Regions from separate parts of the Halomonas alkalicola genome, predicted to be linked through region 3. Evidence: riboswitches for the same ligand, from Rfam matches in the RefSeq annotation. Region 3 holds a riboswitch; each other region holds the start of a gene.
The links. A riboswitch is a leader RNA that binds a small molecule or an ion and turns the genes downstream of it on or off. The one in region 3 is predicted to bind thiamine pyrophosphate.

Region 1 (9,969 bases), 1.6 Mb from region 3:
CCTCGAAGGTGCGCTGGAAGGTGCTGTTCTCGTCGCTGGTCAGCATGCCCATGAACTGCCCCAGCACCACCCGGTCGGCCATGCTCGGCGCACGGCCGATGGCGAAGCCGATCAGCGCGGTGAAGGGGTCCACGAAGCCGTAGTCCTGCACCATGTAGGCGGCGAAGTCGGTGCCGGCGAGGCGACCCTCGGCCATGGCGTCGAAGAGCGGGTGGTTCACGGTGGCGGACCAGTCGGGCTCGCTGATCTCGCGCAGCCAGTCGGTGAGGCGCGGCGCGTCCTGCTGCGCCGCCCAGGCGGTCCAGTCGGCTCGAGTCGTCATCGGGCATCTCCTTGGAGTGTCGGTTGGAATCTCGCCCCCGGGCGAAGCCAGGCGATCAGCAGGCTCACCAGCGTGGAGGCGACCAGCGCCCCCAGGAAGGGCGGCAGCGTCGGGATGCTGTCCGGGAAGGTGGCGGCCAGCACGCCGGCGGAGAGGCTTCCCAGGGTGATCCAGCCTGGCAGCACCGCACCGAGCAGGCCCGCCACGCCGCCGGCCACCGCGGCGAGCGGCGACATGCGCCGCCACAGGCCCAGCAGCACCGGCAGCAGGATGGCGGCGCACAGGAGATCGGCGATCAGGAAGAGGCGCAGCACCGAGAAGCCCTGCAGGGCCACCCACACCACCGGCAGCATCAGCGCCACCGTGACCAGGCGCGCCGCCCGCACCGAGAGCCCGCGCCGGCCGACGCTTGCCACCGCCATGGAGGCGATGGCGTTCTGCAGGGTATCGACGCTGGAGGCCACCAGGGTCACCGCCAGCACCAGGGCCGGCAAGCCCAGCCAGGCCGGCGCGGCGGAGAGCAGCGCGAAGAAGGGAATCGGCGGCTCGCCCAGGGGCAGCGCGTGCATCGCTGCCAGCATGCCGAGCCCACCGATGGCCATCACCACCAGCAGGCTGCTGGCTCCACCCAGCAGGGCCCCACGGGCCAGGGCGCGGTCATCCTCGGCGGCCCATACCCGCTGCCAGTAGCCCTGATGGAAGAGGTTGGCCGCGGTGACGGCGATCACTAGGGTGAGCGCCACCGAGAGCGCACTGCTCGTGGGAATGGAGGGCATCACGGCTTCGGCCGGCATCGGCGGCAGCCACCACCAGGCCACGCCGCCCACCAGCACCAGCAGGGCCAGCAGCAGCCAGGCCTGCCAGCGGTCGGTGGCGAGGCTCGCCCGCAGCCCGCCCAGGGTGGTGTAGACCAGTGTGACCACCGCCACCCCGAGGATCACCAGCGCCGGCGGCACGTCGGAGAGCAGCGCGGCGATGGCGCCGATGGCGGTGAGCTCGGCGGCCAGGAAGATCGCCATGTAGGCCACCGAGACGAAGGAGACCCAGCGCCGCACCCCGGCGCCGTAGCAGGACTCCGCGAACTCGCCGATGCTGCGCCCTTCCGGCAGGTGGCGACGGATCGCCGGGCCGTAGAGCCCCAGCACGATAAAGGGCAGCGACGAGCCGATGGCGTAGCCGGCCAGCGCCACCGGCCCCACGAAGGCGCCGATCTCCGGCGGCGCGAAGAGGATCCAGGCCCCCATGCTGGAGGCCAGGAACGACAGGCCGATGGCCTGGGCGCCCTGGGAGTTGCGGGCGGTGACGTAGTCATCGAGCAGGCCGTCGGCCCGGCGGGCCCGCAGGCCCAGAAAGGCAAAGCACAGGAGCGCCGCGCCGAGCACGGCAGACGTCAGGTAAGGCATGTCGCGCTTCCTCCGCCGGTATGAACCGGATCAGGTTCCAGGGTCGGCGCTTGGCCCTCTCAGCCCCCGCGGATGCGGCGGGACTCCCCTGGCGACAAGTGAATGAATTGTGTGGGCCCGCCGCTGTCGGCGACACGACGGGCCGGAGGCATCATAGCGAGGCCATGGGCCGGCGGCCAGGGGTCGCCGGGGGTATCAGCGTCGGAAGCACTCCCGGAAGTGCCAGGCGAGATAGTCTCGGTTTGGAAAGGCGCGAGGGCTCAGGATCAAGGGCTGGCCCTCGAGGTCATGGAGCTGCGCCTTGAGCTGGCCGTTGGGGGCCGCGCCGGTCAGCTCAGGAGAGATGCGAATGCGGTCCCGGTCGTCGATGGCCAGCAGTCCCTTATCGAAGGCGCGGTCATGGAGCGCGTTGAGGCAGAGCCCATTGGCGGGATCGAGGCGAGACTCTGGGCGCGCCTGCCAAGGCATGATATGGCTCGCAATCAGTAGATCCTCGTGACGAAGCCCGGTAATCACGCATCGCGTGTCGTAGCGCACCATCACAGCCTTGCGGAATAGCGACTGCCCAATACGCCGTCGCTGCAGGGCATAGGCCTCGCTGCCGGTGTAATCCTCATCTGGCTCGGCGCTATCGCCAAAGGGATCGAGTTCTACCCAGGCCGACTCACTCTCGGCGGCGACGCTCTCCGGGTCGGCGATAAAGCGCTCCCACAGCAGGCGATCCTGGCGTGAGGCTCCCGACAGCCCCTTTTTGCCCAGCGCCCGTACCTCTGGGTCGAGGCTCGCGTAGTTGGAGAGCTTCATGGCCACCGAGCTGGCAGAGCGCCCCATCTGCTCGGCCAGGTGAATGACCTCGGGCCGCTCACGATGCAACTGACCAAAACTCAGGCGGCAGTAGAGCGCCAGCGCCTGCAGCCTGTCTTGGTCGCTCCATGCCTTACGCTCCGCCACTGAACATGCCTCGCATCATTCCCCTTTTCATCTTCGAGCGTACCGGCAGCCCTTCTGGATGCCAACGGCGTTACTTCTCCCGCGGCACCCGGCCCATCAGGTAGAACTCCTCGTTGGGCGGGGTGCCGGCGAGGGTGACCAGGCGGTTGGACATGCCGAAGAAGGCGGCGATGGCGCCGATGTCCCAGATGTCGTCCTGGGTGAAGCCGACCTCCAACAGGCGGGTCTGCCACTCGTCGGTGAGCTCGCCGACCTCGAGACCGCTGTGCATGGCGAAGTCGAGCATCACCCGGTGGCGCTCGCTGAGGCCAGCGACGCGGTGGTTGATGGCGACCTGGTCGGCCAGCAGCGGATCCTTGCTGTAGATCCGCACCAGGGCACCGTGGGCGACTACGCAATAGAGGCACCGGTTGCGGGCGCTGGTGGCCACCACGATCATCTCCTTCTCCGCCTTGGTGAGGGTGTCGGCCTCCCGCTCCATCAGGGCGTCGTGGTAGGCGAAGAAGGCGCGGAACTCGGCCGGGCGGTGGGCCAGCATCAGGAAGACATTGGGGATGAAGCCGGCCTTCTCCTGCACCGCCAACATGGCGTCGCGGATGTCCTCGGGAAGGTCCTGGATCGATTCGGGGATGGGAAAGCGGCTGATGGGCGCGGTCATGATGGCTCCTGGCGTTGTGGTTGTTGTTGGAAACCTCCAGTTAACGTCAGCGTCAAGTGACTGTCCATGCGGACGATCGTCGCAAGCGCCACGAGCGCCACGAGCGCCGCTCACGTCTCGCCGAGGATGGCCCGGGTCATCACCCGGTTGCGATTGCGGTCCTTGGCCTGGTACATCGCCTCGTCGGCCTCCCGGTAGAGCCGTTCGGCATCCGGCACCCTCTGGAAGTCATTGCAGCAGACCAGCCCGAAGGAGGCGGTGACCACTCCGCCCTCTGCCTGCACGTGGGGAATGGCGAGGTCCTCCAACGACTGACGGAAGGCCTCCATGACATGCCGGCCCTGGTCCAGAGTATCGACCTCCAGCAGCAGGCCGAACTCCTCGCCGCCCAGGCGGAACAGACGGTCGCCAGCGCGGCGGAAATGTTGCTGCAGCAGCGCGGAGACACGCCTGAGCACCTCGTCACCGGCCTGATGGCCGTAGGTGTCGTTGTAGGCCTTGAAGGCATCGATATCCATCACGGCGAAGAGCAGCGCCCGGCCGCTGCGGCGACGCTGCAGGAGCTCCGCATCAACGAGCTCATGGAACTGGCGGCGGTTGAGCAGCCCGGTCAAGGGGTCGGTGCGGGCCATGGCGGCGAGCCGCTGGTTGGCGGCTTCGAGCTCACGGGTGCGCTCATCCACCTCGGCCTCCAGCCGCTGGTTGTGCGAGCGCTGCAGCTCATGGGTGGCCCGCTCGGCGGCGAGCTTCTCGTTCTTGAGCAGGTTGATCTTGTAGGCCAGCCCGAAGGCCAGCAGCAGGAACTCGATGCCCGAGCCCGCCTGCACGGCGTACTCGGTGAAGACGTTATAGGGCAGTACCCCGGCCACGCGCAGGAAGTAGAGCGCGATCCCCACCAGCAGCACACACCAGGCCACAAGGAAGATCTGTGCCAGGCGGTCGCCCAGCCAGCTGCGCCACACGGCCACGGAGAGCATCAACAGGGAGAGCAGGATGGCGGCGGGGATCATGACGCGGAACACCGGAGCGTAGTGCCCCTGCAGCGCCGGCAGCGCACTCGCCAGGCACAGGCCCGCCACCCCGTGCAGCCCCCATGACAGTCGCGGCGCGTGCCGGCGCAGGTTGAGGTAGCTGCTGCTGAAACTGGCCAGGGTGACGGCGAAGAGCCCGATGGTCAGCGGCAGCATCTGGTTGTTGAAGGTCGGCCAGTTCGGCCACCAGTACTGGTAGGCAAAGCCCCGCGCCGCGAACATCAGCACGAAGAAGGTGCCGAGGTAGACCACATAATGCAGCAGGCTGCGCTCCCGGATAGCCAGGAACAGCAGCAGATTGAAGATCATCAGCGCCAGCAGGGCGCCGAAGTAGAGGCTGAAGGCCATCAGTTCGCGCTGGGCCTTCTGCAGGAAACTGGCGTCGCTCAGCAGGTAGAGCGGCGTGGCATCGAAGAGGCCATCGTGGGTATCCAACCGCAGGATCACGCGGCGCGTCTCGCCGGGCGGCAGCACGATGGGCAGCACGAAGGTGCGGTGGGCCACCGGGCGCGTGTCGAAGGCACGCCGGTTGCCGGTCTGCCATTCGGCGACCACCTCCCCCCCCTCGTCGACCACCCAGGCGTCCAGATAGTCATGCAGCGGCATGGCCAGCTCCAGCAGGCGTCTCAACGGCGCCTCGCTGGCGTTGACGAGCTCCACCTGCAGCCACCAGGCAGAGTCGGAGAAGCTGAAGTTGAGGGTCTCCTGCTCTGAGGACCGCCAGGGCAGGTCATCATCCCGGGAGAGCAGGTCGGCTATGGTGAACTCGCGATCGACATCCTCCAGCAGCTGCACCTGCGGGCCCAGGTTGAGCCCATCGAAAGGGTCGGCAACATCGAGCGCGGCCCGGGCCGGCGAGGCCAGCAGGCAGGCAAGCAGCAGCCAGGCGGCCAGGGCCGACGGCAGGTGGGGAAACGGGCGAGTCACGAGAGCTCCGGTATCGTATCCGTACGATGCCTGCACTCTAGGGTGCGTTAACAATTGCCGATGGAGATCGGGCTGATTTAGAATATCAGCATTTTTCGGTGATCTATGCCTCGGCTAATGCTACGTGATGACCAATGGGAGCGCATCGAGCACATGCTCCCCGGCAAAGCTTCAGATCGCGGGGTGACGGCCAAGGACAATCGCTTGTTCGTGGAAGCCGTCCTGTGGATCGCCCGGACAGGCGCTCCCTGGCGTGATCTGCCCGACGCCTTCGGTCGCTGGCACACTGTCTACATGCGCTATAACCGGTGGTCTAAGAAGGGGGTCTGGCAGCAGGTTATCGACACATTAGCCGATGATCCCGACATGGAGCAGCTGATGATAGATGGCAGTATCGTCAAAAGTTCATCAGCATGGGGCGGCAAAAAAACGGCTCAGAGCACCGAAGCCATGGGGAAATCGCGTGGGGGATTGAGCACCAAGATCCACGCGGCGGTCGATGCCCTCGGCAACCCGGTACGGCTAATCCTCACACCGGGCCAAGCGTCTGAGTACGGAGCCGCCCCAGCGTTACTGGCGGGCTTTTCTCCAGCGGCGGTGCTTGGCGACAAGGGGTATGATTCCACCGCTTTGAGGGACATCATTCGAGCGGTGGGCGCCGAGCCGGTGATTCCGCCGAGAAAGAATCGCTTGGAATGCCCCGAGATAGATTGGCACTGTTACAAGGATCGCAACCTGGTAGAAAGGTTCTTCCAGAAAATCAAGCAGTTCAGGCGGCTGGCAACACGCTATGAGCGACTGGCGAGAAACTACCAGTCGCTACTCAACCTTGTATCCGCCGTCATATGGCTGGCCTAATTGTTAACGCTCCCTAGCAGTTCTGCCTGACCGTCCGGTCGAAGGCCATCAACGCACAGGGCCCCGCCTCTCTCGAGGCAGGGCCCTGTCGTTACCGAGCGGAAGGATCAGCTCAGGGAGATGGTGCTGTTGATGCCGCTGGAGACGTTCTCCGGCTCGTACCAGCGGGCGGTGACGGTCTTGGTCTGGGTCCAGAAGGCGATCGCCTGCTTGCCGTTGGGGCCCAGGTCACCCAGCTTGGAGGCCCGGGAGCCGGTGAAGCTGAAGTAGGCGACCGGCACCGGGATCGGCACGTTGATGCCGATCTGGCCCACGTCGATGTCGGTCTCGAAGCGGCGCGCCACCCAGCCGGAGTTGGTGAAGATGGAGGTGCCGTTGCCGTTGGGGTTGGCGTTGATGAACTCGATCGCCTCGTCCAGGGTCTCGACGGTCACCACGCAGAGCACCGGGCCGAAGATCTCCTCGCGGTAGATGCTCATCTCCGGGGTCACGTCGGCGAACAGGGTCGGGCCGACGAAGTTGCCGTTCGGGTAGCCCTCGACCTGGTAGCCGCGGCCGTCCACCAGCAGCTTCGCGCCCTCCTTCTCTCCGGCGGTGATCAGCCGCTCGACGCGCTCCTTGGCCTGGGGAGAGACCAGCGGGCCGAGGTCGGCGTCGGTCTGGGTGCCGGGGCCCACCTTCATGCTGCGGGTGCCCTCGACGATATCCTCCAGCCACTCGCGGGCCTCGCCCACCAGCACCACCACGGAGTTGGCCATGCAGCGCTGGCCGGCGGCGCCATAGGCGGAGCCGAGCAGGTTGTTGATGGCCTGGCTGCGGTTGGCATCGGGCATGATCACGCAGTGGTTCTTGGCGCCCATCATCGACTGCATGCGCTTGCCGGCGGCGGCGGCGCGGTTGTAGAGCAGCGAGCCCACGTGGGTGGAGCCGATGAAGGAGAGCGCCTTGATGTCGCTATGGTCGGCGATCTGGTTGGCGACGTCCGGGCCACCGTGGACCACGTTGAGCACGCCGGCGGGGATGCCCGCCTCGTGGGCCAGCTCGACCAGGCGCATGGTGGAGGTGGGGTCCTGCTCGGAGGGCTTGAGCACGAAGGTGTTGCCGGTGGCGATGGCCAGCGGGAACATGAAGCAGGGCAGCATGATCGGGAAGTTGAAGGCGGTGATGCCGGCGCCCACGCCCAGCGGCTGGTGCATGGTGTAGACGTCCACCTCGCTTGCCGCGTTCTCGGCCAGCTCGCCCAGCTGCAGGCTGGTGATCGAGCAGGCGTGCTCCACCACCTCCAGGCCGCGGCCCACTTCGCCCACGGCGTCGGGCAGGGTCTTGCCGTGCTCCTCGGTGATCAGCGCGGCCAGCTCGTCGGTGTGCTCGCGGATCAGCGCCTGCAGCTTGAGCATGATGCGCATGCGCTTGCCCAGCGGCACCTTGCGCCACTCCTTGAAGGCCTCCTTGGCGCTGGCCACGGCGCGCTCCACCTCCTCCGCGGTGCAGAACGGCACCCGGGCGACCACCTCCTGGGTGGCCGGGTTGACCACGTCGCGCCACTCCTGGCTCTGGGACTGGACGGGCTGGCCGTCGATGATCATGGGGATTTCGCGGACTGACATGGGGCGTGCTCCTCTCTGTGCTGTCGCTGCCCGGGGGATCGGCTTGTTGTTGACGTTGCCGTGGATCACCCTGGCATTAGACTTTGTGTGTATAAAAACACGGAAGGTGATAGAAACGAGTCTATCCAGAGGTCGGATGGTGTGACAACGGGCACTCGGGCACATTGTTTGTGCATTCATGCACAAGCAAACCCGACTCCCATCTTCGGCGAGGCCCCCATGCTCGACTGGCAGGATATCCAGATCTTTCTCGAGGTTGCCCGCAGCCAGCGGCTCACCGATGCCGCCCGCCGCCTGGGGCTCGACCACTCTACCCTGTCGCGGCGCACCCGGCGCTTCGAGCAGAAGCTCAACGCCCAGCTCTTCGAGCGCAGCACCCACGGCTACCACCTCACCGAGGCGGGCCAGCAGCTGCTCGCCCACGCCGAGGAGATGGCGCGCCACGCCTTCGAGGCCGGCGAGAGCCTGACTGACAAGAACCACCAGATCAGCGGCCAGATCCGCCTGGGGGTGACCGAGGGCTTCGGCACCTGGGTGATCGCCCCGCTGCTCTCGGCCTTCTGCAAGCGCCACCCGGGGGTCACCCTGGACCTGCTCGCCCTGCCCCGGGTGGTCAATCTGAGCCGCCACGAGGCGGATCTCGCCATCACCGTGGAGCGCCCGGTGAGCCCGGGGCTGGTGATCTCGCGGCTGTGCGACTACCGGCTGCGGCTCTACGCCAGCGAGGGGTACCTCGAGCGCCACGGCACGCCGCAGCGGCTCGCGGAGCTTGGCCGGCACCGGCTGATCGGCTATGTGGATGACCTCATCTTCAGCGAGCAGCTCGGCTACTTGGCGCCGCTGCTCGACCCGGCGGTGGTGGACCCGCCGCCCCACTTCCCCCTGCGCAGCACCAGCGTCACCACCCAGCACGTGGCCGCCCGCCACGGCATCGGACTTGCCGTGCTGCCCTGTTTCATGGCCGAGACGGACACCGCCCTGACCAGCGTGCTGGATGACGAGGTGGAGGTCGTGCGCCAGTTCTGGATCACCGCCCGCCAGGAACAGCGCCAGCTGGCCCGGGTACGCCTGCTGTGGGACTTTCTGCGCGAGGCGTTGGAGGCCAACCGCGACTTCCTGATGGGCGAGGCCCGCGAGCTCGAGATACCGACCGCCGTGGGCTGAGGCCGCAGATCAGGCCTCCTCGGCGTGCACCACTACACCGTTGCGCCCCTGGCGCTTGGAGGCGTAGCTGGCGGCGTCGGCGCGCGCCAGCACCGTCTCGATGGCATCATCGCCCTCCTGGAACACGGTCAGGCCGATGCTGGCGGTCACGAAGTACTCTCGGCCCTCGTGGCTGACGCTCACCTGGCTCACCACCTTCCTGACGGTTTCGGCAATGGTCCTGGCCTGGCTCAGGGTGCAGCTCGGCAGCAGCAGGCCGAACTCGTCGCCTCCCTGGCGCGCCAGGTGATCGCTGCGGCGCACCTCCCAGGCCACCACCTGGGCCAAGCGCCGCAGCAGTTCGTCGCCGAGGGCATGGCCACCGTTGTCGTTAACGGACTTGAAGTGGTCCAGGTCGAAGAGGATCAGGGCCGAGGGCGTGCCGGTCTTGGTGAAGTCGGCCAGCGCCTCCTCGAGGCGGCGCTCAAAGCCGCGGCGGTTGAGCAGGCCGGTCAGCGGGTCGTGCTCCGCCTCCCAGCGCCGCAGGGCCTCCTCGTGGCGGCGTTCGGTGATGTCCTTGACCACCCCGACGATGCCGAGCGGCGCCTCGCCGCCCCCCACCGGGCTGGCGTGCACCTCCAGCCACAGCAGCTCGCCGCGGGCGTCATGCATGCGCAGCTGCCGCAGGAAGTCGTCCCGCCGGGCCAGGGCATGCTGCCAGAGGTCCAGGGCCCCCTCGCGGTCGTCCTCATGGACACGCTCGAGCACGGCTGCGGTGGTGGTGTCCGGCGCGAGCCCCAGCATGGCCACCAGGGCGGGGTTGAGGTAGGTGATCTCGCCCTCGAGATTGGCCACGAACATGCCGGTCGGGGTCGAGCCCAGCACGGCATTCAGGAAGGCCTCGCGCTCCCGCAGCCGATGCAGCACCTCGCTGCGCTCGTGCTCCAGGCGGTTGAAGGTCGCCGAGACCTGGCGCAGCTCCTGCAGGTCGGTGGAGAGCAACAGGCGCTGACGCTTGCCGGCGCTCACCTCGCCGATCTGGCCCTCAAGGCGGTGCAGCGGCGCGAGC
Region 2 (9,969 bases), 1.1 Mb from region 3:
ACCGGCACCATGGTCTGCTTCGTGCTGGGGCTGACCCTGCTGCCGCTGGCCGAGGCCACCGCCATCGCTTTCGTGGCGCCGCTGTTCGTCACCCTGCTCTCGGTGCCGCTGCTCGGCGAGCGCATCGAGGGGCCGGTACTGGTCGCCTCTCTGGTGGGCTTCGTGGGGGTGCTGATCGTGGTGCGCCCGGGGGGCGGGGCCTTCCATCCCGGCTCGCTGGTGCTGATCGGGGCGGCGCTCTTCTATGCGCTGATGATGATCACCGCGCGCCGCTGGGGTGGGCGCGAGCACCTCTGGGCCATGGTCTTCTACATGACCCTGGTGCCCTTCGTGATCACCGGCCTGGCGCTGCCCTGGGTGTGGCAGACGCCCCATCCCTGGCACTGGCTTGCCTTCCTGGGGTCGGGGCTGTTCGGGGTGGGGGCCACCGCCTTCATCACCCTGGCCTTCCGCCATGCGCCGGCGGCCATCGCCGCGCCCTTCGACTACAGCGCCATGCTCTGGGCGGTGCTGCTGGGGTGGTGGTTCTGGGGCGAGATGCCGGACCTCTGGGTCTTCGTCGGCAGCGCCCTGATCATCGGCAGCGGCCTGGCCATCGCCTACCGCGAGGGACGCACGACCCTCAAGCGGCGTCCGACCTCATGAGGTCGGGCGGTTGAAGCGCCATCGCCGCCAGCGGCGGGCGATCAGCCCGTGACGGGGCGCGGCGAGCAGGGCCACCAGGAAGAGCCCCGAGGCCACCAGCACGATGGCCCCCCCTGAGGCCACGTCTAGCCGCACCGACAGCACCAGGCCGGCGACCGCCGACACGATGCCGACGCCGACGGAGATCGCCAGCATGGTACCGAAGCGGTCGGTCAGAAGGTGGGCCGTGGCGCCTGGGGTGACCAGCATGGCCACCACCAGGATGATGCCCACGGTCTCCAGGCTGGCCACGATGGTCAGGGTCAGCAGCATGATCAGGCCGTAGTGGATGGCGCTGACGTTGAAGCCCAGTGCCTGGGCCTGCTGTGGGTCGAAGGTGTAGAGCAGCAGCGGCCGATAGGCCAGCCAGATCGTCAGCACGGCCACCAGGCTGGCCAGCAGGGTCAGCATCAACGCCTGGGCCTGCACGCCCAGCACGTTGCCGAAGAGGATGTGCATGAGATGCGTGCTGGTGGTGATCTTGCTGATGATCACGATGCCCAGGGCGAAGGCGGCGGTGAACATCAGGCCCATGGCAGCATCCGACTTGATGCGGGTGTGGCGCTCGATTGCGCCGATGCCAAGCGACGTCAGCGCGCCGGTCACGAAGGCGCCGACGAAGAAGGGCCAGCCCAGCAGATAGGCGATCGCGACGCCCGGCAGTACCGCATGGGAAATGGCATCCCCCAGCAGCGACCAGCGCTTGAGCACCACGAAGCAGGAGAGCAGCCCGCAGGTGGCTCCCACCAGCACCGAGGTGAGCAGGGCCCGCTGCATGAAGCGGTACTCGAAGGGGGCGGCCAGGCTGTCGGGCAGCAGGCCCACCGCCAGCATCAGTGCCGCCGTGAGGGCTTCGATAAGGCTCGTGGCGAGGTCGTCAAGCGGCAACGGGGGCCTCTCCGGCAGGCATGCGGGTGGCACCGACCGCCAGCCGGGCGAGCATGCTGTCCTTGAGCATCTCCTCCGGTGCTCCCATGCCTACCACGGTGCGGTTGATCAGCAGCACCTGATCGGCATGGCGACGAGCGCCTGCCAGGTCATGCGTCACCATGATGATGGTGGTGCCGGCGCGGCGCTGGCGCTGGAGGGCGGCCATGATCAGCGCCTCGCTGGGCGGGTCGATCCCGGCCAGGGGCTCATCCAGCAGCAGAATGGGCGCTCGCTGGGCCAGGGCGCGGGCCAGCATCACGCGTTTCTTTTGCCCACCCGACAGTGCGCCGATGGGCCGAGCGGACAGCTCGGTCATGTCGACGGCCTCCAGGGCCTCCTCGACGGCCAGCCGATGCTCGGGATTGGCCCAGTGCCTGGGCAGCAGGCGCCGCCATAGCGGGTCTTGACGCATCAGCCCGAAGCGGCCGGTCATCACGGTGTCGCGCACCGAGATGGGAAAGTCCCACTCCATGCGCTCCTGCTGGGCCATGTAGGCAATGCAGCCGGCCTGGCGCTGGGCCAGCGAGGGTTGGCCCAGGATCCTGAGCTCGCCGCGCAAGGGCGAGAGGCTGCCTACTACCACGCTTAGCAGGCTGGACTTGCCCCCGCCGTTGGGCCCCACGATGGCGGTCCACTGGCCCCGGGGCAGCCACAGCGATATATTCTCGAGCACCGGCTCCTGGCCGTAGGCGGCGTAGAGCCCCTTGATCTCGAGGGCAGGGATGCCATCAGTGGCCGGACTCACCATTGGACTCTCCCAGCGTTTCGGTAAGCAGGCGGGCGTTGTGGCGCAGCATGCTGGCATAGTCGGGCGCCTCGCCGTCCGGCTCGCTGAGCGAGTCGACGAACAAGGGGCCGGCGATGTCGACCTCGGTCTCGCCGGCCACACTGCGTACATGGCGATCGGATATGGTGCTCTCCCAGAAGATGGCCGCAGGGCGACGTTCCTCGATGAGGTCCACGATACGCATGATCTGACTGGGCGTGCCCTCATCCTCGGAGTTGGTGCCCCAGATGCCGTCGTGCTCGAAGCCAAACGCTTCGGCGAAATAGATGAAGGCGGCCTCGCTGGTGATCAGCAGGCGCCGGTCATCGGGGATGGCCGCCATGCTCTCGAGCAGCTCGGCGTGCAGCTCATGCAGCGACTGGCTCAGGGCATCGCCGCGTGCACTGAAGTCCTCTGCCGCCTCGGGGCGTGCCTCGGCAAGCGTCTCGGCAATGACGCGCACGTATTCGGCGGCGGCGCGCGGGTCCATCCACAGGTGGGGATCGGCGTCGCCGGCATAATCGCCGGTCACGATGGGCCGGGTGGCATAGCCGCTCTCCTCGGCCAGGGCGACGACCGGTACGTCGCTCCCAACCGTGGCACGCACCTGGCCAATCCACTGCTCCAGGCTGTAGCCATTGAAGAACACCAGGTCGGCCTCCTCCAGGGCGATGAAGTTGCTGGGGATCAGTTCCCACTCGTGCACCTCCGCCCCCACGGGGGTCAGAGTGTCTACCCGGGCGTCGCCCCCGGCCACCTGCTGTACCAGGTCGCCGAGGATGGAAAAGGTGGTGACCACCCTGAGCGGGGACTCGTCGGCTTGCGTCGTCATCGAAAGGCTGAGGGCACAGGCTGCGATGAGCATCGGGCGCGGGCGAATCGGCATCGTCTTGCTCTCCGAATCAGGGTGATGTCCCGCTGCTGGTCGGGGCGTTTCAGCGGCGAGCGTAACACCCATATCTTAGCCAAGGCTAACTTGTAGGGTAATTGGAAATTCCTATCGGCGCTCAGTTGCTGCGCCAGGTAGACATTGGCTATATTGGCGCGATGAACGATACCCCAGCCGATGTGATGCCGGATCGCCTGAGCAAGGCGGATGCCCTGCCGCCTTGCGAAGAGCACGCGCGGCAGTATGCGGCCGTACGCAACGCCCACGAAACCGAGCTTCTCGAGGATTATGTGGAGCTCATCGGCGATCTGCTGAAGCATCAGGGGGAGGCCCGCGCCACGGATATCGCGGCGCGCATGGGTGTCAGTCAGGCCACGGTTTCCAAGATGGTGACGCGCCTCAAGGCCCACGGACTGGTCTCTAGCCAGCCCTACCGTTCCCTTTTTCTGACCGAGAGCGGCGAGGCAATGGCGGAAATGTCGCGTCGCCGGCATGCCATCCTGCTGCGCTTTCTACGAGCGCTGGGGGTCAGTGATCAAACGGCGCGGATCGACGCAGAGGGCATGGAGCACCACGTCAGCCAGGAGACTCTGGACATCATGCAGCGCTTTACCGAGGCGCACCGCGACGCCTGATCCGGACGTTTCGCCTGTCCCCTCGTTACGGCCGTCCCCCCGCTCCCTTCCGGCCCCCCCCCCCCCGCTCCCTTCCGACCGCCCCGGCGCCTCGGCCTCGAGTGCCCTGGGTTACCCCGGCACCGCGCCTGTGGTTATCGGCCGCCGCGGATTGCTCGCGCCGCGGCCTCCGGGTCGGGGCGGCCGCAGATCGCCGAGATCACCGCCAGGCCCTGGGCGCCGGCCTGGCGGACCGCCGCGGCGTGTTCGGCCTTGAGCCCGCCGATGGCCACCGCCGGCAGGGGGCTTGCCGTTGCCAGCCGGGCAAGCCCGTCGAAGCCCAGCGGCTCGGCGTGGTCGTGTTTGCTCGGGGTCGCGAAAACAGGCCCCAGCCCCAGGTAGTCAAGCCGCTCGGCGTCCACCCGTGCCATCTGCTCCAGCGTCTGCACCGAGAGGCCGAGCAGCGCCCGCTCGCCCAGCGCCGCGCGGGCGGCCGCCACCTCGCCGTCGCCCTGGCCGATATGCAGTCCGTCGGCGCCGCTCTCCACGGCCACCGCCAGGCGGTCGTTGATGATCAGCGGCACGCCGCTGCCGGCCAGGGCCGCCTTCAGCCGGCGTGCCTGGTCGATCATCTCGCCGTCGCTGGCGTGCTTGTCGCGCAGCTGGACCACGGTCACGCCGCCGCGCACCGCGACCACCACGGTTTCCAGCATGCCGCGCTCGGCGCACAGGCCGGGGTCGGTGACGAGGTACAGGGATAGATCAAGTCTCATCGGTCATCTCCAGTCGCAGTCGGTCCCTCAGGGTCTCGCCATCCAGGGCGTGCAGGGCGTCTAGGAAGGCTACGGCGAAGCTGCCCGGCCCCCGGGCACTCTCGCCGGCGAGCTCCCCGGCCGCGGCGTAGCAGGCCAGCGCCGCCACGCTGGCCTCGAAGGGATGCTCGGCGCCGACCAGGAAGGCGGCCACCACCCCGGTGAGCGAGCAGCCCAGGGTGGTGACCCTCGGCATCAGCGGGTGGCCGCCACGCACCCGGGCCAGGCGGCGGCCGTCGGTGACGAGATCCACCTCGCCGGTCACCGCCACCACGCAGCCGATGCGCCGAGCCAGGCGCACGGCGGCCTGCTCGGCGGCCTCGGCCGGGTCGCTGCTGTCCACGCCGCGCCCGCCGGCCCCGCGGGCCTCCAGAGCGATGATCTCCGAGGCGTTGCCGCGGATCACCGTGGGCAGGCGCTCCAGCAGGCGCGCGCCGGTCTCGCGCCGGTAGGCGGTGGCACCCACCGCCACCGGGTCCAGCACCCAGGGCTTGCCGGTCAGGCGGGCCGCTTCCGCGGCCTCGTCCATGGCGTCCACCCAGTGGGGCGAGAGGGTGCCGATATTGACCGTCAGGGCGTCGGCGAGGGCGGTGAACTCCGCGGCCTCCTCCCGAGCGTGGACCATGGCCGGCGAGGCGCCGATGGCCAGCAGCACATTGGCCATGGTGTTCATGGCCACCAGGTTGGTGATGTTGTGGATCAGCGGGGCGCGCTCGCGCACCCGTGTCAGGTGGGCCGCGACATCCAGCGCTGGGGAAAGGGGGGTGAGCATGGGGCCTCCCGGGCGCGGGAGGTGCAGGCAGGCGAGCGCCGGGCTGCACGACTCCCTACGCCGGCATGATCCGGTTCAGGTTCCAAGGGTGCCTCTCAGCCGCCCAGCTGCTGCTGCGCGGCGCCCCTGTCGTGGTGATGATGCTGGTGTTCGATCATACGCGGCTGGAGGGGCCAGGCAAGGGGGCTGAGGTGAGGGTCTCAGGGCGCCGCGGCGGCGGCGCCGAGGAAGCGCTCCTGCCAGTAGGCGATCTCCACCGGCGCCGTTTCCACCCGGCGGCCGCGCCCCGGGGCGTGGATCATCTGGCCGTCGCCGCGGTAGATGCCCACGTGGCTCGCCTTGCCGCGTCCGGCGGTATCGAAGAACAGCAGGTCGCCGGGGCGGGCCCGGTCCACGGACGGCAGCGCGCGGAACTGGTCGTCGGCGGTGCGCGGCACCGGGATGCCGGCGGCGCGGTAGGCCAGCTCCACCAGCCCCGAGCAGTCGAGCCCCGCGGGGGAGTTGCCGCCGAAGCGATAGGGGGTGCCCAGGGCGTTCTGGGCGGCGGCCAGGATCAGCGCCCGCTCGATGGAGAGCCCCTCTGCGGGGGCCGGGTCATGCACGGCAAGTTCCCGGCCGGCGCAGCCGGCCAGCAGCAGGAGCAGCGCAAGGGTCGCGGTGAGTCGCCAGGCGGCCGGACGGGGCAGGGTGGGCATGCGGGGAGCTCCGCAGAGACGGACATGCCTCTACATTAGCGCCTGCCGCCCGGCTCGGAAAGCTTCAGCGAAAGGCGATGCGGGTCCCGTTGGCGAGCATCTCGTCCGGCGTCATGGCATGGCCCGGCACGCCGATCATCTCGTCGCCGCACTGGTCGGACCAGGTCAGCACCCCGTGGGTCAGGCCGAGCTCGCCGAGCTTGTCGCGAATCTCGCCGGTGCCCAGGAAGGTCAGGGTGCGTCCCTCGGCATCCGAGAGCTCAGAGACGCCGGTGCCATGGTGGAGGCGTACCGTATAGATGCCGTCCAGAGACTCCACCTCGACAATGGGCGAGAACCCCTGGGAGAGGGCGCGGGCCAGCTCCTTGAGGGTGATGTGGTCACTCAGCTGATAGGCATGGGCAGACATGGGTACCTCCAGGGGGGTGGATTGTCGATCTTGTATAATCAATGTAGAGCTATTTGGGCGCTGTTGCCGTGATTGTTTCGCCATCGTGGCTTCGTGATTTAGTAATGAAAGGTGTTGTACAAGTTGTCCGTCGCCGGAACTGGAAAACTCCTGCCGCTGTCCCCATCTACACAAGACAGTTTCCCCATGGCAGACAGGAGTAGCCCATGAGCTTCAATGGAGAGCAGCATCCCGGCGTCCAGACCCCCACCGCCGATAGCGCCGGTTTTCGTCTCAACCACACCATGCTGCGGGTGAAGGACCCCGAGAAGGCGCTGGCCTTCTATACCCGGGTGTTCGGCATGCGGGTGCTGCGCCGCCTCGACTTCGAGGAGATGCAGTTCTCGCTCTACTTCCTGGCCCGGGTGGAGGAGGGGGAGCCGGTCCCCGAGGCGACCGGCGAGCGCACCGTCTGGACCTTCAGCCAGAAGGGGCTGCTGGAGCTGACCCACAACTGGGGCACCGAGAACCAGGCCGACTTTTGCTACCATGACGGCAACGCCGAGCCCCAGGGCTTCGGCCATATCTGCTTCAGCGTGCCGGATCTCGAGGCCGCCGAGGCCTGGTTCGACGCCAACGCCGTGGAGTTCGTGAAGCGCTCCGACCAGGGCAAGATGAAGAACGTGGTGTTCGTGAAGGACGTAGACGGCTACTGGATCGAGGTGGTCCAGGCCGACCGGCTGGCCGCCCTGGGCGACTGACCGGGGCACTGCCTGATGCGACGGCGCCGCCCCAACGGGGCAGCGCCTTCGTGCGTTTCAGGGCCGGCGCTTGCCTCAGCCGAAGGCGTAGACGTCCATGGCCAGCACGCCGTGCTCGACGCTGTGGTGCAGGCGCTCGGCCTGGCCCCCGGCGCCCATGGCCACCAGCAGGGGCTGGAAGTGCTCCGGCGTGGGGTGGTTCTCGCGGGCCTTCGGGGCGGACTCCCAGGCCAGCAGGGCCTCGCGATCGTCCTCGGCGAGCCGCGCCTCGACCCAGTCGGCGAACTCGCCCACCCAGGCCGGCATGGCGGCGTCGCGGGCCTGCATCTCGTAAAGGTTGTGGGTCAGGCTGCCGGAGCCGATCACCAGGATGTTCTCGTTCCGCAGCGCGGCGAGCCGCTCGCCCAGGGCCGCCAGCTCGGCGTTGGACCACTGCGCCGGCAGCGACAGCGACACCACCGGCACCTCCGCCTGCGGGAACATCAGCGACAGCGGCACCCAGGCGCCGTGGTCAAGGCCGCGCTCGGTGGGGACGGCGTTGAGCTCCCGGGCCAGGCGCAGCGCCAGCTCGGGCTCGCCGGGGGCAGGGTACTGGCACTCGAAGAGCTCCCGGGGGAAGCCGCCGAAGTCGTGGATCGTCTCGGGGTGGGCGCTGGTGCTTACCAGCAGCTGGCGGCTGGCCCAGTGGGCCGAGACCACCACCACCGCCTTCGGCTGCAGCCGCTGGCCGAGCCCGCGCAGGAAGTCATGGGCTGGCGTCCGGGTCAGGGCCAGCATGGGGGAGCCGTGGGAGATGAAGAGGCTGGGCAGCATGGGGCGCTCCAGGAGAGGGATGCCTTCAGGATAGCGGCTCGGGTCGGAAGTATCGATAGCAGGCTTATGAAAGAATCGCCTGTCAATAGCCCGTCATCTCAATAGCCCGTCATCTCGAGGTAGCCGAGGCCGAGAGGCGCCCCCGTGGCATGGTCGCGGGCGACCACCTCCCCCTCCCAGTAGGGCACCGTGGTGGCCATCCAGCGCTCGGCATGGGGCGCCTCGACGATCAGGTCGAGCCCCGCCGCGGGCACCTCGAGTCGCCAGCGGGTGGGTACCTCGCGGCCGGCCACCGACGAGGTGGCCAGCGGCGTGAGGACGAGTTCGTCCGGCGCCAGCGCCCGGGGCTCCCCTGCCGGGGTGATCCAGGTGCCGGAGCGGTAGTCGCCGCCGGCCTCGCCGCCGCCGCGCAGCTGGAAGGCCATCAGCCGGTGGCCGTCCTCCAGGTGCAGCGAGAACCAGTCCCAGCCCGCCTGCTCGGGGCCCAGCAGCTGGCTGCTCCACTCCCGGTCGAGCCAGCCCTGGCCGCTCACCGCATGGGTCTCTCCTTCCAGCACCACCTCGCCTTCCACGCGCCAGAAGGGCTGGCTGACGTACATCGAGCCCTGGCCATCGGAGGACTTCTGGCTGAAGCGGGCGTCGCCGTGCAGCACCAGGGGACCCTCGGCGGTGAGCTCGAGACGGTAGCCGACGCGTTCCTGCCCCTCGCCGTCGAAGGCGGTCAGGGTGAGGCGCTCGAAGGTGTCGGCGTCCGGGTCTTCCACCCGGGTGGCCAGCGTCCAGTCGTCGAGCCAGGCGCGGAAGGGCTGGGCCACGGCGCCGGCCTGGCCGGCGCGGCCCTCGCTCGGGTCGGCGGAGTGGCTGCGGGCGAAGCGCTCGGCCACGGCGTGCCGCTCGCCCCGGGAGACCGCCAGGTGCGCCATCCACAGCTGGTCGGCCACCCAGGGGGCCTGCGCCGGGCGCGCCTCCGGCGGTGCCTCCTCAGGAGGGGAGAGCGCCTGGCGGAACAGGGTCCACTGCACCCCCAGGGGGTCGCCGGCCTCGTCCTCGAGGTTGGCGGTGAGGTACCACCACTCGATGCGGTAGTCCGGGTGGGCGCCGTGGTCCTCGGGGAAGCGCAGCGGCGTGCCGGGGCGTGCCTGGGTATAGCCCTCCGCGCTCTCGCCCAGGCCGGCGAACCCCGCGCCCGAGCTCGCGGGCGGTGCCTCGCCGCAGCCGGCCAGGGCCAGCACGGGGGCCAGCAGCAGGGCGGCGAGGCGAGGGCGCAGGAAAGGGGGCATCAGGCAGCCTCCTCGGCCAGCAGGTCGCGCGGCGGCGTGCGCCACAGGCGCAGCACCGGCAGGGCGGCGGCGGCCAGCGCCACCCCCACCGCGGTGGCCAGGGTCAGCAGGATCTCGCCGGGGAAGAGGTGCAGCGGCAGGCGCCAGCCGAAGGCCGCCACGTTGATCACCGCCACCAGCCCCCAGGCGATGGCGATGCCCAGCGGAATCGCCATGAGACCGGTGGTCAGCGCCGCGCCGCCCAACTGGGCGAGCTGGACCCGGGCGAGCTCGGCCCGGGGCACGCCCAGGGCCCACAGCGGTGCCAGCCGGCGGCGGCGCTCCGCAGCCTGGGCGAGCAGGCTGGCCAGCAGCGCCAGGGCCGCCACCCCCAGGGTCAGGGCGTTGAGCGCCCGGGTGATGGTGAAGGTGCGCTCGAAGATGCCGGTGGCGATGCGCTTCACCTCGCGCTGGTCCTGCACGCTGTCGCGGCCCAGGCCGAACTCCCCGGCCAGCGCCTCGGCCAGGGCCGCGCCGTCGGCGCCATCGCCGAGCACGATGCCCAGCGAGCCCGGCGGTGCGCCGA
Region 3 (9,969 bases):
ACCAGAACCATCAGCAGCAGGGCGGCGCCCCCGGCCGGCAGCCAGACCGATGCGACCGCGCTCCGGAAGGCGCGGCTCAGCAGCTCATGCCAGAGCGGCGAGGCGGCCAGCACGGCCAGGGTCAGCAGCGCCATGGCGAGCTGACCGGAGGCACGTTCGATGATCACCGCCCGCCAGGCGCCGCCGAGCTGCCCGCTGTCGCGGGAGTGGCGCCAGGCCCGGGCGGCATCGCCGGCCACCCCGCCCGGCAGCACCTGATTGAGGAAGAGCGCCAGGTAGTACTCCCGCAGAGCGCGGCGGAACCCCAGCGAGAGCCCCAGCAGGCGAGCGGTGAGCCGCCAGCGCCAGGCGCTCAGCAAGAGGGGCGGCAGGGTCAGCGCCAGGGCCAACAGGGCCCAGCCCGGCGAGAGCCGCTGCACCTCGGCGAGGATCGCCCCCGGCTGAAGCCACCCGACGAGACCGACCAGCAGTACCACCCCCACCAGCGGGCGCAGCAGGCCCTGGCGTGCGGGGCGGCGCGCTCGCCGGGCTGCTCGTTGGGAAAGGGCCATGCTCAGGCGCCCCTGGCCGACAGCGGCGGCAGCGCCAGCAGGTCGCGATGCCCCACGACCAGCCCCAGCTCCCCGGCGGCGAGGCCGGCCAGCCGCCGCTCGCACCAGCGCGCGAGACGCGCCTGCTCTTCCGGGGCCTGGGCCAGGGCGGCGTCATGGCATCCCCGTACCAGCGGCTCGGCCAGGGACCACTGCGCCTCCTCCCCAGCGGCCAGGTGCCAGGGGGTGGCCGCGCTCTCCACCCGGTAGCCGGCCGCGGTCATGGCCGCCGCCAGCACGCCGGGGGCGTCGCCGCCCAGCGCCGGGCCAAGCCCCTTGTCGCGGCGCTGGTGGGCCTGGAAGAGCGCCCGGACCGCGATGTCCTCCTCATCCTCGACTCGCTCTCCAGCGGTATCCAGGAAGGCCCAGTCGCCATCCACGCTCAGCGTGAAGAGCAGCGCCTGGCCGCGCCCGGCCGCGGCCGCCACCAGCGCCTCGGCCCAGGGGCGCGATACCAGGTCGAAGAGCGCCGAGGCCACCACCAGGTCGCCGCCCTCGAGCAGGCCATCATCCACCGGCGCCAGGTCGCGGCAGCTGGCCTCGACGGTCAGCCGGCCACCGGTGGGGTCGCGCAGGGTGGCGCCATGACGTCGGGCCAGCGCCAGCAGCGCCGGGTCGTGGTCCACCAGGCGCCAGCGCTGGGGCCCCGGCAGCCGCGGCGCGAGGAAGCGCAGGTTGCTGCCGCTGCCGCATCCCAGATCGAGGATGCCATGCGCGCCGTCGTGTGCTCCGGGCCGGCCGGCGAGCCAGTCGGCGGCCAGGCCCGTCAGGCAGTGGCTGCGCGAGCGGGCGTCGAGCGCCTCGCGGCGGGAGAGCCAGTCGGCGCTGAAGCGCTCGCCTGGGCGGGTGGCCTCGGCGTCGACCGGACCGGGGGGGCGGGTAGCGTCATGGCGGGCTCTCCTCGGGCGCCTGGCCGGCGTCGGTTGGGTCGGGGGTGGGTGCGGGAGTGGGAGCCGCAGCGTCCTCCAGGGCCGCCAGAAAGCGGTCGCCGGCCTGCTGCCAGTCGCCCAGGTGGCCGCGGGCCTCCCGGGCGCCGCGGCGCAGCCGGCAACGCAGCGCGGCGTCATCGAGCCAGGCGGCCAGGGCCGCACCCAGGGCGTCGGCATCAACCGGAGGCACGGCCAGGCCGGCCCCCGGCGGCAGGGTGTCGACCAGGGCGCCGCCGGTGGTGGTGAGCACCGGCAGGCCGCGGGAGAGCGCCTCGGTGACCACCATGCCGTAGCCCTCGTAGCGCGAGGGCAGCACGAAGAGCTCCGCCCGGTGGTAGGCGGCGGCCAGCTCGGCGGTGCTGCGCTCCCCGGCCCAGTCGATGCGCCCCTCGAAGCCGTAACGGCGAGTGGCATCGTAAAGCCGGGCGGCATGAGCGGAATCGCGCTCGGCGCTGCCGATGGCCGTCAGGGTCCAGTCGCGTTCCCCGAGGCCGGCCAGCGCCTTGAGCAGGACATCGTGGCCCTTGCGCGGGACCAGGGTCGCCACGCAGAGCAGGCGCCGGGGGCCGGGGGATTCGAGATCCAGGGCGCTGGCCGCCAGCGGCACCGGCTCGACGCCAGGCTCGACCACGCGGAGCCGCTCGGGCGCCACGCCAAAACGCCCAAGGCCCCGGGCGGTGAAGCGGCTGGTAACGATCACCCGACGCGCCAGGGCCAGGGCGCGGGTCTCGCTGTCGAGCAGCGAGCGGCGGGTCGCCTCGTCCAGGCCGGTCTCGTCGGCCAGGGGGTGGTGGACCAGGGCGATGATCGCCAGGCGATCCGCATGGCGGGCGATCACCTCGGGGAGCCCGCCCATGGCGAGGCCGTCGATGACCACCCGGGCACCGTCGGGCAGTGCCGCGAGCGCCCGGGTCATGCTGCGCCGGGCCAGGTCGTCCGGCACGGGAAAGCGCCCCTCGAGCCCCACCACCTCGACACGGCAGCCCCGGGCCCTGAGCGCTTCGGCGATGCGGGCGTCATAGAGATAGCCGCCGGTGAGCTGGCCGGGATCGCCGGCCACGATCATCGTGACGGGCATCGTCACGGGCCGGGCCAGAGTGGCGCTCGCCATCACAGGGGGCCCTCGAAGCTGGCCCAGGCGATATGGGATTCGTGGAGGGTCACGGTCATCGCCTCGAGCCCGCCGGCGCCCTCCCCCAGCCGCCCCAGCTGGATCGCCGTGGCCAGGCGCTCGAAGATCACCCGGGCCATGAACTCGGTGGTGGTGTTGCGGCCCTGGAACTCCGTCAGTTCATCGAGGTTCTGGAAATTGAACTCGGCGAGCACCGCCTTGAGCGCCTCGCTGGCCAGGCCGATGTCCACCACCAGGTCATGGTCGTCGAGCTCGCGGCGCTGGAAGGTGACGTCCACCACGTAGGTGGCGCCGTGGGTCCGCTGGGCGGGCCCGAAGACCTCGCCGCGAAAGCTGTGGGCGATCATCACGTGGTCGCGAACGGTGAGTCGGTACATGTCAGGGCTCCAGTCGGTCGGATTCGGATCCGTCGGCGTCGAATCGGTCGGGCGAGGCATAGCGCAGCCGGTGGCAGAGCACCTCGCCGGCCCCGGCGGCAAGGCGAGGCATCAGGGCGGGCAGCTCGGAGAAATCGCTCTCGCCGCTGATCAGGGCGTCGAGGCGAGAATCGCGCAGCAGCTCGAGCGCCAGCGCCAGGCGCCGGGCGTGGCCCCAGCGCGGCATGCGCTCGGCGGGCAGGCGGCCCACCTGGCTGCCGATCAGCTTGAGCCGCCGGGAATGGAAGGCCTCCCCCAGCGGCAGGCTCGCCTCGCGATCGCCGTACCAGCTCATCTCCACCACCCGCGCCTCATCGCCGGCCAGCGCCAGCGCCTGGCGCAGCCCCTCGGGGTTGCCGCTGGCGTGGATCACCAGGTCGTTGTCCCCCGGCGCCTCGCCGGCCAGGCAGAAATCGACGCCCAGGGCGCGGGCGAGCTCGGCCCGCCCCGGCGAGACGTCCACCAGCCGTACCCGGGTGCCGGGAATTGCCGCGCAGAGCCAGGCCACCAGGGCGCCCACCACGCCGGCACCGATCACCGCGATGCGGTCGCCCAGGCGCGGCTCGGCGTCCCAGCAGCCGTTGAGCGCGGTCTCCATGTTGGCGGCGAGCACCGCCCGGGCGGCGGGCAGGCCCGCCGGCAGCGGCGTGACGGAGGCGGCCGGCACCACGTAGCGGTCCTGGTGGGGATGCAGGCAGAACACCTCCCGGCCCAGCAGCGCCGCGGGGCCTGCCTCGACCCCCCCGACGCTGACATAGCCGTACTTCACCGGCCAGGGGAAGTCGCCGACCTGGAAGGGGGCGCGCATGCGCTGCCGCTCGCTCTCGGGCACCCGCCCCTGAAAGACCAGCGCCTCGGTGCCGCGGCTGATGCCGCCGAACAGCGCCCTCACCCGGACCTCCCCCTCGCCGGCGGCGGGCAGCGGCTCCGCGCGCAGTTCACCGTGACCCGGGGCCAGGGTCCAGAAGGCGGTGGCGGTGTCGACGGACATGGCGGCTCCAGCGGTGAGGCGGGCGAATACTTCTACAATAATGGTACAGTAACATGCAAATGAACAATTTTATCGCTGCCGGCGGCCCAGGGCGGTGCCGACTGCTAGTGTGGTGGTCATGAGCCCATCGCGTTCAGCATAGCGGCTATGCCTCGCCACCATGGCCGTCGACAACGGCCATCGACAACGGCCATCGACAGCGGCGATCAACAACCATCAGGGAGCCCGGATGCCCTCTCCTCTCTCATCCCACCCGCCTGCGCAAGGGACCGCCGAGGCGACGCGGCCTTGGCGCCTGGCCATGGAGCTGGCGCTGGGCGGTCTCACCCTGCTCGGGCTTCTGGCCACGCTGGGGCTGGTGGGGTCATGGGTAGCGCCGCTGGCCATCGCCACCTACCTGGGGATGGCGGCCCTGCTGTGGCGCGCCCTGCGCCGCCGCCCCATGCGCCAGGGCGGGCTGGGCGCGGCCAACCGGGTCACCCTGGCGCGAGGCGTGCTGGTGGCCCTGCTGGCCGGCACCCTGGCCGACCCGGCCCTGCTGGCCAGCCACACAGAGTGGCTCTTCGGCGTCGCCCTGGTCGCCCTGGCCCTGGACGGCGTGGATGGCTGGGTCGCCCGGCGCAGTGGCAGCGCCAGCGCCGTGGGGGCCCGCTTCGACATGGAGCTCGACGCCTTCTTCATCCTGGTGCTCTGCCTGGCGCTGCTGCTGCTGGAGCGCGTCGGCCCCTGGGTGCTGGCCATTGGCGCCATGCGCTACGCCTTCGTGGCGGCGAGCTGGCGCTGGCCCTGGCTCGCCGGCGAGCTGCCGGACAGCCAGCGACGCAAGGCGGTCTGCGTGTGGCAGGTGGCGGCGCTGATGCTCGCCCTGCTGCCGGCCACGCCCGGCCTGATCGCCACCTGGCTGGCCGCCACCGCCCTGGCGGGGCTCACCCTCTCCTTCGCCGTGGACGTGCGCTGGCTCTACCACCATCGATAAGCCTCGGGGCTGGCAAATGTCCCCGGGCCTGCTAGAGTGGGCCTTCGCTTGACGGGGTGCCGGTGGAACCGGCTGAGATCGCTATACGACAGTGCGCCACACCGGCGCGGTCGTCACGGCGGGGCCCGTTGAACCTGATCCGGTTAGTACCGGCGTAGGAATCAAGCGGCGGCCTCCCCCGGCTACCCCCGTGTAGCGCGCCCCCCAGGCCCCACTCCCTCCCTCGCCCGCACTCCGGATCGTCACCCGACAATCGGAGGCAAGATGGGCTACCGCTTCAGCGACCTCACCGCCGCCTGCCAGGACGACTGGCGCGCCTATATCGAACACGACTTCGTGCGCGGTCTCGCCGAGGGCACCCTCGAGGAGGGCGCCTTTCGCCACTACCTGAAGCAGGACTACCTGTTTCTGATCCACTTTGCCCGGGCCTACGCCCTGGCCGCCTACAAGAGCCGCACCCTGGACGACCTGCGTCAGGCCCATGAGGGGCTCAAGGCCATCGTCGACCTGGAGCTGGGGCTGCACGTGGGCTACTGCCGCGAGTGGGGCATCTCCGAAGCGTCCCTGGCCGAGCTGCCCGAGGCCCGCGCCACCATGGCCTATACCCGCTACGTGCTGGATACCGGCAACCGCGGCGACCTGCTCGACCTGCACGTGGCCCTGGCCCCCTGCCTGGTGGGCTACGGCGAGATCGCCGACTGGATCAACGCCCGCGCCGAAACGGTCCGCGGCGATGCCAACCCCTATGACGCCTGGATCGCCATGTACGAGAGCGAGGAGTTCCAGGCCGCCCGCCGCGCCGAGGAGGCCTGGCTCGACGCCCGCCTGACCGACGTCACCCCGGCGCGCTTCGCCGAGCTCACCCAGGTGTTCCGCGACGCCACCCGGCTCGAGATCGATTTCTGGCAGATGGGGCTGGACCGCGCCCTCTAGCGCCGCCGCCCCACCACACCCCTGACACCCAAGGCCACTCCCCCCGACAACAACAGCCACGACAAGGATTCACGCCATGAGCAAGACCGCCCACTTCCTCGCCGAAACCGCCAAGGTCGACGAGGCCGCCATCCAGCCCCTGCCCGGCTCGCGCAAGATCTATGTGGAGGGGTCACGCCCCGATATCCGCGTGCCCTTCCGCGAGATCTCGCTCTCGCCGACGAAAACCTCCGGCGCCGACGAGGAGAATCCGCCGCTGCTGGTCTACGACACTTCCGGCCCGTATACCGATCCGAATGCCGAGATCGACCTGCGCCGCGGCCTGCCCGAGCTGCGCCGCGCCTGGATCGAGGCACGCGGCGATACGGAACAGCTCGACGGCCCCACCAGCGAGTACGGCAAGCGCCGCGCCAACGACCCGACGCTCGCCCAGCTGCGCTTCGACCTGACCCGCACGCCGCGGCGCGCGAAGGAAGGGAAGAACGTTACCCAGCTGCACTACGCCCGCCAGGGCATCATTACCCCGGAGATGGAGTTTATCGCCATCCGGGAAAACCAGAGGCGGCAGGCGCTCTCTGCGAAGTACTCAGGCACCGAAGAGGTGGAGCGCATCCTGGGCCACCAGCACCCGGGCCAGGGCTTCGGCGCCCGGCTGCCCGAGGAGATCACCCCGGAGTTCGTGCGCGCAGAAGTCGCTGCCGGCCGGGCGATCATTCCCTGCAACATCAACCATCCGGAATCGGAGCCGATGATCATCGGCCGCAACTTCCTGGTGAAGATCAACGGCAACCTCGGCAACTCTGCGGTGACCTCCTCCATCGAGGAGGAGGTCGACAAGATGACCTGGGGCATCCGCTGGGGCGCGGACACCATCATGGACCTCTCCACCGGGCAGAACATCCATGAGACCCGCGAGTGGATCATCCGCAACTCGCCGGTGCCCATCGGCACCGTGCCGATCTATCAGGCGCTGGAGAAGGTCAACGGCATCGCCGAGAACCTCACCTGGGAGGTATTCCGCGACACCCTGATCGAGCAGGCCGAGCAAGGGGTGGACTACTTCACCATCCACGCCGGCGTGCTGCTGCGCTACGTGCCGCTCACCGCCAAGCGGGTCACCGGCATCGTCTCCCGGGGCGGCTCGATCATGGCCAAGTGGTGCCTCTACCATCACCGTGAGAGCTTCCTCTACGAGCACTTCGAGGAGATCTGCGAGATCTGCAAGCGTTACGACGTGGCCTTCTCCCTGGGCGACGGCCTGCGCCCCGGCTCGGTGGCCGACGCCAACGACGAGGCGCAGATGGCCGAGCTCAAGACCCTGGGCGAGCTGACCAGGATCGCCTGGAAGCACGACGTCCAGGTGATGATCGAAGGCCCCGGCCACGTGCCCATGCATCTCGTGAAGGAGAACATGGACAAGCAGCTCGAGTACTGCGACGAGGCGCCCTTCTACACCCTGGGCCCGCTGGTCACCGACATCGCCCCGGGCTACGACCACATCACCTCCGGTATCGGCGCGGCCATGATCGGCTGGTTCGGCTGCGCCATGCTCTGCTACGTCACGCCCAAGGAGCACCTCGGCCTGCCCAACAAGGACGACGTCAAGACCGGCATCATCACCTACAAGATCGCCGCCCATGCGGCGGACCTCGCCAAGGGTCACCCGGCCGCCCAGCGCCGCGACAACGCGCTCTCCAAGGCGCGCTTCGAGTTCCGCTGGGAGGACCAGTTCAACCTCGGCCTCGACCCGGACACCGCCCGGGAGTACCACGACGAGACCCTGCCCAAGGACTCCGCCAAGGTGGCCCACTTCTGCTCCATGTGCGGCCCCAAGTTCTGCTCCATGAAGATCACCCAGGAAGTGCGCGACTACCCCGCCGAGCACGGCCTCACCGGCGACGCCGATGCGGTGATGAAAGGCATGGAGGAGCAGGCGGAGAAGTTCCGCCAGAAGGGCAGTGAGCTCTACCAGGAGGTGTGAAGGTGGTGTAAGCCAGGCGCATGCAGCGCACTCAACGCTGAGTTTGGCTAGGGTGCGTTAACAATTGCCGATGGAGATCGGGCTGATTTAGAATATCAGCATTTTTCGGTGATCTATGCCTCGGCTAATGCTACGTGATGACCAATGGGAGCGCATCGAGCACATGCTCCCCGGCAAAGCTTCAGATCGCGGGGTGACGGCCAAGGACAATCGCTTGTTCGTGGAAGCCGTCCTGTGGATCGCCCGGACAGGCGCTCCCTGGCGTGATCTGCCCGACGCCTTCGGTCGCTGGCACACTGTCTACATGCGCTATAACCGGTGGTCTAAGAAGGGGGTCTGGCAGCAGGTTATCGACACATTAGCCGATGATCCCGACATGGAGCAGCTGATGATATAGATGGCAGTATCGTCAAAGTTCATCAGCATGGGGCGGCAAAAAAACGGCTCAGAGCACCGAAGCCATGGGGAAATCGCGTGGGGGATTGAGCACCAAGATCCACGCGGCGGTCGATGCCCTCGGCAACCCGGTACGGCTAATCCTCACACCGGGCCAAGCGTCTGAGTACGGAGCCGCCCCAGCGTTACTGGCGGGCTTTTCTCCAGCGGCGGTGCTTGGCGACAAGGGGTATGATTCCACCGCTTTGAGGGACATCATTCGAGCGGTGGGCGCCGAGCCGGTGATTCCGCCGAGAAAGAATCGCTTGGAATGCCCCGAGATAGATTGGCACTGTTACAAGGATCGCAACCTGGTAGAAAGGTTCTTCCAGAAAATCAAGCAGTTCAGGCGGCTGGCAACACGCTATGAGCGACTGGCGAGAAACTACCAGTCGCTACTCAACCTTGTATCCGCCGTCATATGGCTGGCCTAATTGTTAACGCTCCCTAGGCTGTAGCGGTGCCCCACCTCGATTCCGGGAGACGCCCCATGTCTGAGTTGGAATTGTCAGAGACGGACCGCTACGCCTACCCTCACCGCGTGCTGCACTGGCTGGTGGCCGCGGTGCTGCTGCTGTCGCTGGCCAGCGGCCTGACCCTGGGGTTTCTCGGCTTCGAAGGGGCCATGGAGCGCCTGGGCCGGGCCGGCACCGACTTTCTCTACACCTCCCACAAGTCCCTCGGCGTGGCCCTGCTCGCGCTGATGACCCTGCGGGTGATGACGCGGCTGCTCTATGTGGTGCCCGACCATGACCCGCCGCTGCACCCCTTCCAGCGCATCCTAAGCACCGCGGTGCACCACCTCCTCTACCTGGCGCTGCTGGCCCAGCCGATGCTGGGCTGGGCCGCCACCGCCAGCGGCGACTTTCCGGTGCAGTTCCTGCACTGGCACCTGCCCGGCATCGTGCCGGTGAACGAGGCGCTCTCGGAGCGGCTGTTCGAATGGCACGGCTGGCTGGGCTGGGTGATCCTCGGCCTGATCACCCTGCACATCAGCGGTGCGCTCTACCACTGGCTGATCCGTCGCGACGGCGTGATGGCACGCATGAGTCTCTTCGATCCGGATCGTTAGCGCTGGCACGCTCCCTGCATGGATCGGGCAATGCCCGATCCGACAGGAGCCCGACCATGCCCGACCGTCCGACCTTCACCCCCTCCCTGGCCACGCCGCTCGACGCCGCGGCCTTTCAGCGCCGCGCCCGTGAGCACCTGGCGATGCTGTACGGCCCCCGCGCCGACGAGGTGCTGCGCCGGCTGCTGACGCTGCTGGCCCATCAGGCGCCGCCGGCCCCCTCCCCGGGCGAGACCCGCGTGCCGCTGTGGAGCGAGCGCGACCAGTGGCTGATCAGCTACGGCGACAGCCTGCTCGACGGCGAGCGCCCGCCCCTTGCGGTGCTGGGAGACTTCCTCGATACCCGGCTGCCCGACACCTTCAGCGGCGTGCATGTGCTGCCCTTCTTCCCCTGGAGCAGCGACGACGGCTTCTCGGTGATCCACTACCGGGAGGTGGACCCGGCGCTGGGCGACTGGCCCCAGGTGCGTGCCCTGGCCGAGCGGCGCGACCTGGCGGTGGACCTGGTGCTCAA

Region 1: it holds a riboswitch for thiamine pyrophosphate, as region 3 does, so the genes downstream of both, B6N23_RS13190 (sodium:solute symporter family transporter) here and tenA (thiaminase II) in region 3, are expected to answer to the same signal.
Region 2: it holds a riboswitch for thiamine pyrophosphate, as region 3 does, so the genes downstream of both, thiM (hydroxyethylthiazole kinase) here and tenA (thiaminase II) in region 3, are expected to answer to the same signal.

Annotation. Positions count from the first base shown of each region.
Region 1 is NZ_CP131913.1:2,775,389-2,785,357, reverse strand. It holds gene B6N23_RS13195 (TenA family protein) at 1-322, opposite strand, end outside; gene B6N23_RS13190 (sodium:solute symporter family transporter) at 319-1,725, opposite strand; TPP riboswitch at 1,715-1,825, opposite strand; gene B6N23_RS13185 (HNH endonuclease) at 1,921-2,676, opposite strand; gene B6N23_RS13180 (peroxidase-related enzyme) at 2,747-3,334, opposite strand; gene B6N23_RS13175 (sensor domain-containing diguanylate cyclase) at 3,445-5,292, opposite strand; gene B6N23_RS13170 (IS5 family transposase) at 5,398-6,150, shown strand; gene B6N23_RS13165 (CoA-acylating methylmalonate-semialdehyde dehydrogenase) at 6,258-7,757, opposite strand; gene B6N23_RS13160 (LysR family transcriptional regulator) at 7,977-8,921, shown strand; gene B6N23_RS13155 (sensor domain-containing diguanylate cyclase) at 8,931-9,969, opposite strand, start outside.
Region 2 is NZ_CP131913.1:2,293,250-2,303,218, forward strand. It holds gene B6N23_RS10920 (DMT family transporter) at 1-645, shown strand, start outside; gene B6N23_RS10925 (metal ABC transporter permease) at 640-1,518, opposite strand; gene B6N23_RS10930 (metal ABC transporter ATP-binding protein) at 1,562-2,362, opposite strand; gene B6N23_RS10935 (metal ABC transporter solute-binding protein, Zn/Mn family) at 2,343-3,212, opposite strand; gene mntR (manganese-binding transcriptional regulator MntR) at 3,428-3,904, shown strand; gene thiE (thiamine phosphate synthase) at 4,039-4,656, opposite strand; gene thiM (hydroxyethylthiazole kinase) at 4,646-5,467, opposite strand; TPP riboswitch at 5,503-5,605, opposite strand; gene B6N23_RS10955 (C40 family peptidase) at 5,668-6,162, opposite strand; gene B6N23_RS10960 (DUF6482 family protein) at 6,227-6,571, opposite strand; gene gloA (lactoylglutathione lyase) at 6,778-7,311, shown strand; gene B6N23_RS10970 (DODA-type extradiol aromatic ring-opening family dioxygenase) at 7,387-8,124, opposite strand; gene B6N23_RS10975 (lipocalin-like domain-containing protein) at 8,223-9,404, opposite strand; gene B6N23_RS10980 (FtsX-like permease family protein) at 9,404-9,969, opposite strand, start outside.
Region 3 is NZ_CP131913.1:1,156,270-1,166,238, forward strand. It holds partial or broken gene B6N23_RS05555 (lysylphosphatidylglycerol synthase transmembrane domain-containing protein) at 1-551, opposite strand, end outside; gene B6N23_RS05560 (class I SAM-dependent methyltransferase) at 554-1,549, opposite strand; gene B6N23_RS05565 (glycosyltransferase family 4 protein) at 1,476-2,597, opposite strand; gene B6N23_RS05570 (6-pyruvoyl trahydropterin synthase family protein) at 2,630-3,028, opposite strand; gene B6N23_RS05575 (zinc-dependent alcohol dehydrogenase) at 3,030-4,058, opposite strand; gene B6N23_RS05580 (CDP-alcohol phosphatidyltransferase family protein) at 4,288-5,034, shown strand; TPP riboswitch at 5,077-5,212, shown strand; gene tenA (thiaminase II) at 5,299-5,967, shown strand; gene thiC (phosphomethylpyrimidine synthase ThiC) at 6,044-7,948, shown strand; partial or broken gene B6N23_RS05595 (IS5 family transposase) at 8,064-8,817, shown strand; gene B6N23_RS05600 (cytochrome b) at 8,874-9,455, shown strand; gene B6N23_RS05605 (sugar phosphorylase) at 9,512-9,969, shown strand, end outside.